Regions from separate parts of the Nonomuraea bangladeshensis genome, predicted to be linked through region 2. Evidence: riboswitches for the same ligand, from Rfam matches in the RefSeq annotation. Region 2 holds a riboswitch; the other holds the start of a gene.

Region 1 (5,474 bases), 210 kb from region 2:
TGGTCAGCGGCTCGTCTGGTGGGAGTAGGCCCCGCCCTTGCAGCCGGCGATGCCGAGGCCGATGACCGCGACGGTGTTGCCGCAGACGTTGATCGGCGCGCTGATCGGGATGCGGATCTGGTTGCCACCGAGGATGCTGCCGTTGCCGCTGGTGATGTCGGCGTGGGCGGCGGGCGCGCCCAGCGCGAGAGCCGCGGCGGCACCGACCAGGACCAGGGTCTTCTTCAGCATGTGTGCTCCTTCTTGACAGCGCGGCACTGGGGCCGCGGACGTTGGCTTGTGCCGGGAACGGCCGCCGCAGTCGCCACTGGGGGTTGGCGCAACGCGACCGTCTGGCGACAGAACGTAAACAATAGCGCAAGCGCACGACAATGAGTAGTCACATGATGACCAAGCGTGCCGTCGGCCGGTCGTGAGATAGTCCATGACATGTGGCTGACCTGGCGCGCGGCGACCCAGCGAGCGCTGTACGGCGAGGCGGGCTTCTACCTCCGCGAGCGCCCCTCGGGCCACTTCCGCACGTCCGTCAGCGCCTCGGCGGCGTTCGCCGAGGCGGTGCTCGCGCTGCTCCGCGAGGTGGACGCCGAGCTGGGCAAGCCCGACGCGCTCGACCTGGTGGACATCGGGGCCGGCGAGGGCACGCTGGTCACCCGTGTGCTGGCCGCCGCCGAGCCCGGCCTGAGCGAGCGGCTGCGGGTCACGGCGGTCGATCTGTCGTCCCGGCCCGAGGGCCTGCCCGAGCGGATCGAGTGGCGCGGCGGGCTGCCCGACTCCATCCAGGGCCTCGCCATCGCCAACGAATGGCTCGACAACGTGCCGGTGGACGTCGTCGAGCAGACCGCCGGCGGGCCGCGGCTGGTCATGGTGGACGTCCACACGGGCGAGGAGCGGATCGGCGGACCCCTGCGGCCGGCCGACCGGGAGTGGCTGGAACGGTGGTGGCCGCTGCCCCGGGTGGGGGCGCGAGCCGAGATCGGCCGGCCGCGCGACGAGGCGTGGGCGGCCGTCGTCACCCGCCTCACCAGGGGCCGGGCGATCGCCGTCGATTATGCACACCCTGTGGACAACCGTCCCCCCTGCGGCACGCTGACCGGCTATCGGGACGGGGCGGTCGTCAGCCCCATACCCGACGGCACCTGCGACATCACCGCGCACGTGGCGCTCGACGCGTGCGCCGAGGCGGGCCGCCGGGCGGGCGCGATATCCACAACCTTGTCCACACAGCGCGCGGCGCTGCGCTCCCTGGGGCTGACCGGCGCAAGGCCGCCGGTCGAGCTGGCGCACCGGGATCCGCGCGGCTACCTGCGGGCGCTGGCTCGGGCGTCGGAGGAGGGCGAGCTCATCGACCCGTCCGGGCTCGGCGGCTTCGGCTGGCTCGACCAGCGCCGCTGACGGCGCTCAGGCGGGGGTGGCGGTGAGGTGGAGTGCCTCCAGGCCGCGGATGACGTAGCCGGGCTTCCACGAGGGCTCCTCGCGCAGCTCCAGGCTCGCCGTACGGTCCAGCAGCGCCCCGAACGACTCGATCAGCTCGATGCGGGCCAGCGGCGCCCCCAGGCAGAAGTGGATGCCGGCGCCGAAGGAGATGTGCGGGTTGTCGGCCCGGCCCACGTCCAGCCGGTCCGGGTCCTCGAACACGGCCGGGTCCCGGTTGGCCGAGCCGAACAGCAGCGCCACCTCGGCCCCGCGCGGGATCTCCACCCCGTGGACCTCGATGTCCTCCAGCACCCACCGCTCGAACATCTGCAGCGGCGTGTCCCAGCGCAGCAGCTCCTCGACGGCGGTGGGCAGCAGCGAGCGGTCGGCGCGCAGCCGGGCCAGCTCCTCCGGGTTCCTGAACAGCGACCACCAGCCGTTGCCGGTGACGTTCACGGTGGCCTCGTGGCCGGCGTTGAGCAGCAGCACGCAGGTGCCGATCAGCTCGTCCTCGGTCAGCTCGGGGATCTGGGCGAGCGCGCTGATCAGGTCGTCGCCGGGGGCGGCGCGGCGGGCGCGGGCCAGGTCCCTGAGGTAGGCGGCGAACTCCGTGGCCGCGCGGACGGCGGTGTGCTGCGCCTCGACGGCCGGGTTGAGCTCGTACATGCCGCAGATGTCGGCCGACCAGGGGCGCAGCAGGTGGCGGTCGGCCTCGGGGATGCCGAGCATCTCCGCGATCACCGTGACCGGCAGCGGCTCGGCGACCTCGGCGAGCAGGTCGCCCCCGCCCTTCGCCACGAACGCGTCCGCGAGGCCGCCCGCGATGGCCCGCACGCGCGGGCGCAGGGACTCGACCATGCGCGGCGTGAACGCCTTCGACACCAGCCGGCGCAGCCTCGTGTGCACCGGCGGCTCGACGTCCAGCATGCCCGCCCTGATCACCCGCCAGAACGGCTCCTGGAACTCCGGCTCCTGCTGCCTGCCGAACTCCTCGTGCGTGGCCACGTGCAGGTACGACCGGCCCAGGCGGCGGTCCCTGAGCAGGGCGTTGACGTCCGCGTGGCGGGAGACGAGCCACTGGTTCGTGGGCTCGTAGTAGCAGACGGGCCGCTCGCGCCGCAGCTCGTCGTAGACCGGGTACGGGTGGGCTACGAAATCCGGATTCCAGGGGTCAAAGCGCACTATTGCATCTTAGGAGGCTCCCCCTCCTGCTCGGCAGCCTCCACCTGCCGCTGCCTGGCGTTCTTGCTGCGCACCCGGATGTTCAGCAGCTCCACGACCACCGAGAACGCCATCGCGAAGTAGATGTAGCCCTTCGGGATGTGCTGGTCCAGCCCCTCGGCCACGAGCACCACGCCGATCAGCACCAGGAACGCCAGCGCCAGCATCTTGACGCTCGGGTGCTGGTCCACGAAACGGCTGATCGGCCCCGAGGCGAACAACATCACCAGCACCGCCACCACGACCGCCGCGATCATCACGCCGAGCTCGTCCACCATGCCGACCGCGGTGATGACCGAGTCCAGCGAGAAGACCACGTCCAGGACCATGATCTGCACGATCACCGACGTGAACGAGACGGCGGCGGCGTTCTTGCCGTCCTTGCCCGCCGGGCCGTCCATGGTGTGACCGATCTCGGTGACGCTCTTGCCGAGCAGGAAGAGCCCTCCCAGCAGCAGGATGAGGTCGCGCCCCGAGATCTCGTGCCCGAGCACCGTGAACAGCGGCTCGGTGAGCTGCACCACCCACGACAGGCCGAGCAGCAGGAGCAGCCGGCTGACCAGGGCCGCGGCCAGACCGAGCACCCGGGCCCTGTCGCGCTGCTCGGGCGGCAGCTTCCCGGCCAGGATGGAGATGAAGATGATGTTGTCGATCCCCAGGACGATCTCCAGGGTGACGAGGGTGAAGAAGCCGATCCAGATTTGGGGATCGGCGACCCAGTCCAACATCTGCATACCTCCGTGACACGCGGGCCGAGAACTTTTCGGGCACAACGCATTACCCGCCGCATAAGTTCACGGGCTTGCGTCCGGCCGCGGGGTGTCGGTTATAGTGCGGGCGTAGGTCATGAGTGCCAGCGACAAGCCCCGGCTAGCTGGCCGGCAACCCTCGCGTCCGCGGCGGGGTGCCCCGGGTGAAGACCTGGTCCGTCACGAGGTGTGGCGGGCAAGCGCGGGCTCCGAGGCCGTTTCCTGGGGTCCGATGACCCGAGGAGCAGTGCTGTGCCCACGCTGACGATCTTCAACGACGCCGCCGCCCCCGCCGAGGCCCCCGCCGCCGCCGCGCCGGAGAGCGCCCGGCCCATCCCCGCCGTGGTCGGGGCCGACCTGGAGGTGCCGGTCAAGGGCGGCCGCCTCGTCCGGTACGCCAACCTCGACTACGCCGCCAGCGCGCCCTGTCTCGAGCCGGTCAGCGCCGCCGTCGCCGCCGCGCTCCCGGCCTACTCCAGCGTCCACCGCGGCGCCGGCTACGCCTCCCAGCTCACCACCGCCAGGTACGAGCAGGCCCGCCACACCGTACGGGCGTTCGTCGGCGCCCGCCCCTCCGACGCCGTGATCTTCACCCGCAACACCACCGACGCCACCAACCTGCTGTCCCGCTGCCTGCCCGCCGGCACCACCGTCGTGGTCTTCGACACCGAGCACCACGCCTCGCTCCTGCCCTGGGGCGAGGCCGTCCGGCTGGCCCCGCCCGCCTTCCCCGGCGAGGCCGTACGGGCCGCCGACGAGGCGCTGGCCGCCATCGACGGGCCCAAGCTGCTCGTCGTCACCGCCGCCTCCAACGTCACCGGCGAGCTGTGGCCGATCGCCGCGCTGGCGCACATCGCGCACCGCCACGGGGCGCGCATCCTGGTGGACGCCGCGCAGCTCGTGCCGCACCGGCGGCTCAACCTGACCGCCCTGGACCTCGACTACGTGGCCTTCTCCGGGCACAAGCTGTACGCGCCGTTCGGCGCGGGGGCGCTGGTGGGACGCGGGGACTGGCTGGCGGGCGGGGAGCCGTACCTGAAGGGCGGCGGCGCGGTGCGCGCGGTGGGCGAGGAGGCCGAGTGGCACGAGGACCCCGAGCCGCGCCACGAGGCGGGCACCCCCAACGTGCTCGGCGCGATCGCGCTCGCCGCGGCCTGCGACGCGCTCAGCGCCACCGGCTGGACCGCGCTGGTGCGCGAGGAGGAGCGGCTGCTCGCGCGGCTGCGGGCCGGGCTCGCCACCATCGAGGGCGTACGCGAGCTGGCCCTGTGGGGTGACGACCACCCGCGCGTGGGCATCGTGTCGTTCACCGTGGACGGGCACACGGCGCGGGAGGTGGCCGAGGCGCTGTCCGGCGAGTACGGCATCGGGGTGCGCGACGGCAAGTTCTGCGCGCACCCGTTCGTCCGGCACCTGCTGGGCACGGCCGACGGCGGGTGCGAGGACGGCACGGCCTCGGCCGTACGGGCCTCCATCGGCATCGGGACCACGCAGGAGCACGTGGACCGGCTCATCGAGGCTCTGCGCGCCATCGTCTCCCGCTGACCGCGGGCGACCCGGGCGCCCGGTCAGCGGTTCGGCGGCTTGCGGTGCTCCGGCTGGTCCTCGGAGACCAGGGCGTCGATGTCGCGCATGTCCGCGTCGTCGAGGCCGCCCGCGTGGGTGCGCGGCGCGGCCGGCTGCCGGGGGGGCTCCGGCCGCTCGGCGGGCATCCCCGGCTCCGCGGGCGTCATCGGCCCCCCGGCGCCCGGCTGGTAGGCGCCCTCCGCGCCGCCGGGTCTGACGTTGACGTTGGACGGGCCCGGACCCATGGCCGGGCCGCGCCGGTGCTCGATCAGCTCGTCCTCGGCGACCCGCTGCCGCGCGCGGCGCCGGAAGATCGCGCCGAACAGCCCGTCCAGCCCGATCCGGCCGCCGCCGAGCGCCAGGAACAGCAGGCACAGCGCGCCGAGCGCGCCCGCCAGCTCCCATCCGCCCTCGCCCACCAGGACGCCCCTGTTCCCGTGCACGAAGACGATCGCGCCGATCATGTCGATCAGCAGCAGCAACGCCACCGGCCGCACCAGCAGCCCGAGAATGAGGAAGACGCCG
Region 2 (5,474 bases):
GAGGATCGCCGCCCCGGCGGGCGCGGACGGCCGGTGCTCCGTGCCGCGCGGGACGGTGAACACCGAGCCCGTGGGCAGCCGGACCGTACGCTCCCCGCCGGGCTCGCGCAGCGCGATGTCCAGCTCCCCGTCGAGCACCAGGAAGAACTCGTCGGTGTCGTTGTGGACGTGCCAGACGTGCTCGCCCTCGACCTTCGCGACGCGTACGTCGTAGTCGTTGACCCGCGTGACGATCCGAGGGCTCCACAGGGCGTCGAAGGAGGCCAGGGCCTGGCTGAGTGCGATGGGTTCGAGGTTCACGAGTGCATCCTGACCCACCGGACCCGCCCGGCGTGAGTGCTAGGAATAGCACATGCCGCAAGAATCCTCGCACACCGCCTCGGACGCGCACCGGGTCGTCGTGATCGTGGACGAGAACTCCAACCCCTTCGAGCTGGGCTGCGCGACCGAGGTCTTCGGCCTCCGTCGGCCCGAGCTCGGCCGCGACCTGTACGACTTCCGCCTGTGCTCCCCCGAGCCGCGCACCCTGATGCGGGACGGGTTCTTCACCCTCACGGGCGTCGCCGGCCTGGAGGCGGCCGACGCGGCGGACACCCTGATCGTCCCGAACCGTCCCGATGTCGAGGTGCCCAGAAGAACCGCCGTGCTCGACGCCGTCCGCCGGGCGCACGCGCGTGGCGCCCGCCTGGTCGGCTTCTGCAGCGGCGCCTTCACCCTGGCCGAGGCCGGGGTGCTCGACGGGCGCCGGGCCACCGCGCACTGGCAGTGGGCGGACTCCTTCCGCGCCCGCTTCCCTTCCGTCCGCCTTGAGACGGACGTGCTGTTCGTGGACGACGGCGACATCCTCACCGCCGCGGGCAGCGCGGCCGCGCTCGACCTCGGCCTGCACATCGTCCGCCGCGACCACGGCGCGGAGGTCGCCAACTCGGTGAGCCGGCGGCTGGTCTTCGCCGCCCACCGCGACGGCGGGCAGCGGCAGTTCGTGGAGCGGCCGGTGCCCGAGGTGCCTGACGAGTCCCTGGCGCCCGTACTCGCCTGGGCCCAGGAGCACCTGGACGCCCCGCTCACGGTGTCCGACCTCGCGGCCCGCGCCTCGGTCAGCGCGGCCACCCTGCACCGCCGCTTCCAGGCGCAACTGGGCACCACCCCGCTGGCCTGGCTGACCGGGGAACGCCTCGCCCTGGCCTGCCGGCTGATCGAACGCGGCGAGTCCCGCTTCGAGACGGTCGCCCGGCACACCGGCCTGGGCACGGCCGCGAACCTTCGCGCGCTGATGCGCCGCAGGATCGGCCTCACCCCCCTGCAGTACCGCCACCGCTTCGGCCCGGGCCAGGCGCCGACGCCGAGGCCAGCCGGGTCATGAGCGTCCGCCGGACGGCCGGCCAGTCGGACGAGACCACCGCGAACATCGCCGAGTCCCGCAGCATCCCCTCCTCGCCGGGCGCCCACGACATCGACCAGTTGCGAAGGACCCCCTCGAAGCCGATGCCGAGCTGCTCCAGCGCACGTCGGCACCGGTGGTTGCGGGCGTCGGTCTTCAGATCGACCCGCGCGACGCCGATGCTCTCGAACGCGTACGCCAGCAGCAGCAGCTTCGCCTCGGCGTTGATCCCGGTGCCCTGCGCCGACGCCGCGAGCCAGGTGAAGCCGATCTCGATCGCCCGTAGGGAGTCCGGCCGGTCCGGCCACGGCCGCGGGTCCCAGAACGCGGTGCACCCCACGGCTTTCCCGTCACCTACGCGGATCTGGGCGAACGGCGTCAGCCCGTCCCTGGCCAACTGCGCCGCGACATACCCCCGCATCCCGGACCCTCGGGGAACCAGCGTGAACCCGTAGGACGCCCTGTCCTCCTCGGCGGCCTCCGCCAGGTCGGCCGCGTGTTCCATAGTCAACGGCTCCAGCCGTACCAGGGAACCGGCGAGCACGGGAACGTCGAGCTGAACGCTCATCAGACCTTCCTCATCGTTCCTGGCGTTGGCACCTTGCCCGAGCTGGGCAGGTTGCCGGACCGTCACAGGGCCAGGCCCCTCAGATCCTCTGGATGATCGTCGAAGACCGATCCTTCCCAACGACCGCCGGCAGCGTCAAGCCTGGAGGAGGGTGGCCGCGAGGATCCCGGCCAGCCATTCCTCGTACTCGGCCTCGCTCCACCCGCAGACCTCGGTCAGCTTCTCGAAGTTCTCCGTCGAGGTGAGGACGTAGATCTGCTCGGCCGCCCTGGCAGGAGTGAGGCCCGGCCGCAGGGCCCCGAGCGCGTGCAGATGGTGGGCCGGCCCGTGGCTGCCCTTCAGCCGCTCACGTTCGATGTCGGCCAGGACCTCCTGGAGCCCCGCGTCGGACGGGGAAGCGGCGGCGGCCGCGCGCAGGACGCGGTGCACGGGCTGGATGCGCCGGAGGATCCCGGTGGCCATGGCGGCGTACCGGGCCAGCTTGCGTGCGGGGTCGGGTTCGTCGATGATCGCCTGGACCTCGGGGCGGTCGCTCTGCGGCAGGGGCCGGGCGTCGCCGGCCAGCGTGATGTCGTAGACGAGCTTGGCCAGGGCGGGCTTGCCGCCGGGGGAGGACGTGTACAGCGTCTGGAGCGCCACCCCCGCCTCGCGGGCGACCTCGGCCATGGTCGTGTCCGCGTAGCCCTTCCTGATCATGAGTTCCCGCGCCGCGCCCGCGATCCTCTGCCGCGTGGCCTCGGCCTGCTCCTGTCGCAGAGCGCTGGAGTAGGGACGGCGCTTCTTCCGCTCAGTCATCGCCAGCCATACTCCCAGAACCATATTGACTAGAAGCCCTTCCAATGAAAGCGTCTGTCTATACCCAACTCCCGGAGATGCGATGTCCTTGGTGCTGACCGCGGCCAGGATGGTCGCGCTGCTGCTGATCGGCCTGTACGCGGGCGGCGTCGTCTTCGTCCTCCTCGCCCCGTCCGTGGCCCGCCTGCCGGGACCTGCCTACGTCCGGTACTGGCAGGCGCTCAACGTCGACTACGGCCGCGCCATGCCGCCGCTGCTGCTGGCCGGCATCGCGGCGCTGATCGTCGCGGCCGCCCTGTCGTGGCCCCGCGGATGGTTCGCCTTCGGCCTCACCGCCGCCGCCCTGATCCTGGTGATCCTCACCGTGGCCCTCACCCTGGCGGGCCTGGAGCCGCTCAACCGGCTGGCGGACGCCTGGGACCCCGACCTCCTGCCCGCCGACTGGGAGGAGAGCCGCCGTCGGTGGCTGAACCTGCACCTCGTACGGACCGCGTTCGCGCTCGCGGCGTTCGCCTCCCTGATCACCGTCCAGACCTTCGACCGCCCCTGAAGAGCGGCCTTCAGCGCGGGAACTCGTCCGTCCACCCGGTGGTGACGGAGATGTACGAGTTGCTGATCGCCGCACCTCCTTCGGCGGTCAGCAGGATGGTGGCGCGCGTCACCCGGGCGGCCTCAGGATCGACGACCATCTTGACCTCCACCTTCCCGGAGAGCGGGATCACCAGCTCCTGTCCGTCCTCGACAGGCCCCACGTTCCTGACCCCGGGGGTGGTGGCGAGGGCCTCGAATGCCGCCGAACGGACCCGCGCGGGCGTCGGCAGCTCCGTGATCAGCTCGATCAGCGGGGAGACGAGCTCGCCTTGCCGGTCGGCAGGGAACATGGCGCTGTCCTGGCGGGGCAGCCCGGCGATGTGCTCCTTCAGCTTCTCCGGATCCGCCGGCAGCCCTTCGAGCTCCTCGAACCCGATCTCGGCGCCCATGAGTCTGAACGGCGCCGGGTCCTCGACGACCGAGCCGGGCGTGGCGGACGGCTCGTTCCTGGACCAGTGGCGGCCGTCGCGGGTGGTCCAGCTCTCCTGCACATGGGGCCCGTCCGGGCCCTGGAACGTACGCTTGATGTGCCAGTAGGTCCCCGTCCCCTGGGAGACGTGCTCGGCGCTGGCCGCCGCCATGAGCAGGACGTCCCTGCCCGAGACCGGCGCGGCGGCGGGCTGGAACACGCCGGCGACGATCACTGCGGCGGTCACCGCGGCGGCCACCGCCATGCCCAGCACCGGCAGGCGCCGGCGGGCGCGGCTGCGCCTCATCCTGTCCCGGAGACGTTCCCGGCTGCGGGCGACCGCCTCGGCGGACGGCTCGGGCTTGGCGAGAAGGGTCGCGACGGCGTCCAGGTCATCCACGGGCGTTCTCCTTGTCGATGATAGCGACGATCTTGCTGCGGGCCCGGCTGAGCCGGGAGCCCACGGTGCCGACGGCGATGCCGAGCGCCTGAGCCACTTCGTCATAACTGAGCTGGCCCAGGGCCACGAGCAGCAGCACGTCGCGCTCGCCGCCGGACAGGGCGGCCAGCGCCCTGGCCAGATACGGCTGCATGCGCTCGGCGGCGACCGAGGTGACGACCCGGTCCTCGTGGCCTTCCACGACGGGCTCGGGTCCCAGCTTGGCCAGCGCCTTGTAGTGGCGGGTCTCCTTGCGGCGGTGCCTGGCGATCAGATTGGTGGCGATGCCGAACAGCCAGGGCCGAAGGTCTCCGCGTTCCGGGTCGTACCGGTCGCGCCGGTCGAAGGCCAGCAGGAACGTCTCGGCGGTGAGGTCCTCGGCGATCTGCGTGTCCAGGCGGCCCGCGACGTACAGGTAGATGTCGCGGTAGTAGCGGTCGTGGACGGCGGTGAACAGGTGGGGGTCGCGCCGGTACCGGGCGACGAGCTCGGCGTCGGTCACCTGTTCGCTCGCTTCGGCGCTCACGTTCTTGTCTCCGGCATGCGGTCTGCCTTCTGGGTCTGCGGTCTCGATCACCCATCCTTCGCCGCAGCCCGGAATCGTCTTCCCACACGCCGGCGGCATGCCCGAGGTTTTCGGGACGTGTCCCTTTATAGGCGTCTAAGATGCGCGGAATGTCGTCCCTGCCCCGCCATGAGGCACCGATCAGCCGTCCCGCTGCCTGGCGTGTGCAGCCGACGTGGACCAGTCTGCTGCCGAAGGGCGTGAAGTCATGCCCGCCGCTGGGCTCCGCGGAGGGCCACACCACTTATGTGTCGGCGGTGGTGACCACGGTCCTCGACGGCCGTCCCGTGGCGGTCACCGGGAGCGGCGACAACACCGTACGGGTCTGGGATCTGTCCACCGGTGAGCTGATCGGCGCCCCATGGACCGGTCACACGAACACGGTGCGGGCGCTGGCGATCTCCGTGCTGGACGGCCGTCCCGTCGTGGTCAGCGGTGGTGACGACGGCACCGTACGGGTGTGGGAGCTCGCGTCCGGCAAGCCGGTCGGCGAGCCGTTCCACCTCCAGGACGGCGTGCGGGCCCTCGCGATCGCCGAACGCCATGGCCGCCAGGCGGTGGTCACCGCGTGCTACCACACGCCGGTAGGAGTATGGGACCTGGAGACGCGGCAGGAGGTGATGGCGCCGATCCGCGGCCACAGTGGCCCGGTGTACGCGGTGGCGACCGCGGCGCTGGACGGCCGCTGGGTGGCCGTCACGAGCGGCCGAACGGTCCGGGTGTGGG

Evidence for each region. Region 2 has a riboswitch for S-adenosylmethionine ahead of ABD292_RS32360 (GNAT family N-acetyltransferase). Riboswitches for the same ligand answer to the same signal wherever they lie in the genome.
Region 1: linked by a shared signal. The riboswitch ahead of ABD292_RS31215 (aminotransferase class V-fold PLP-dependent enzyme) and the one ahead of ABD292_RS32360 (GNAT family N-acetyltransferase) in region 2 are both predicted to bind S-adenosylmethionine.

What each region holds. Positions count from the first base shown of each region.
Region 1 is NZ_BAAAMV010000009.1:406,133-411,606, forward strand. Features, by position in the region: gene ABD292_RS31195 (chaplin) at 4-231, opposite strand; gene ABD292_RS31200 (SAM-dependent methyltransferase) at 430-1,392, shown strand; gene ABD292_RS31205 (cytochrome P450) at 1,399-2,595, opposite strand; gene ABD292_RS31210 (TerC family protein) at 2,595-3,362, opposite strand; SAM riboswitch class IV at 3,477-3,592, shown strand; gene ABD292_RS31215 (aminotransferase class V-fold PLP-dependent enzyme) at 3,636-4,928, shown strand; gene ABD292_RS31220 (DoxX family protein) at 4,952-5,474, opposite strand, start outside.
Region 2 is NZ_BAAAMV010000009.1:618,426-623,899, reverse strand. Features, by position in the region: gene ABD292_RS32370 (cupin domain-containing protein) at 1-300, opposite strand, end outside; gene ABD292_RS32365 (GlxA family transcriptional regulator) at 353-1,363, shown strand; gene ABD292_RS32360 (GNAT family N-acetyltransferase) at 1,293-1,949, opposite strand; SAM riboswitch class I at 1,943-2,048, opposite strand; gene ABD292_RS32355 (TetR/AcrR family transcriptional regulator) at 2,085-2,744, opposite strand; gene ABD292_RS32350 (anthrone oxygenase family protein) at 2,827-3,294, shown strand; gene ABD292_RS32345 (CU044_5270 family protein) at 3,305-4,144, opposite strand; gene ABD292_RS32340 (RNA polymerase sigma factor) at 4,137-4,709, opposite strand; gene ABD292_RS32335 (WD40 repeat domain-containing protein) at 4,949-5,474, shown strand, end outside.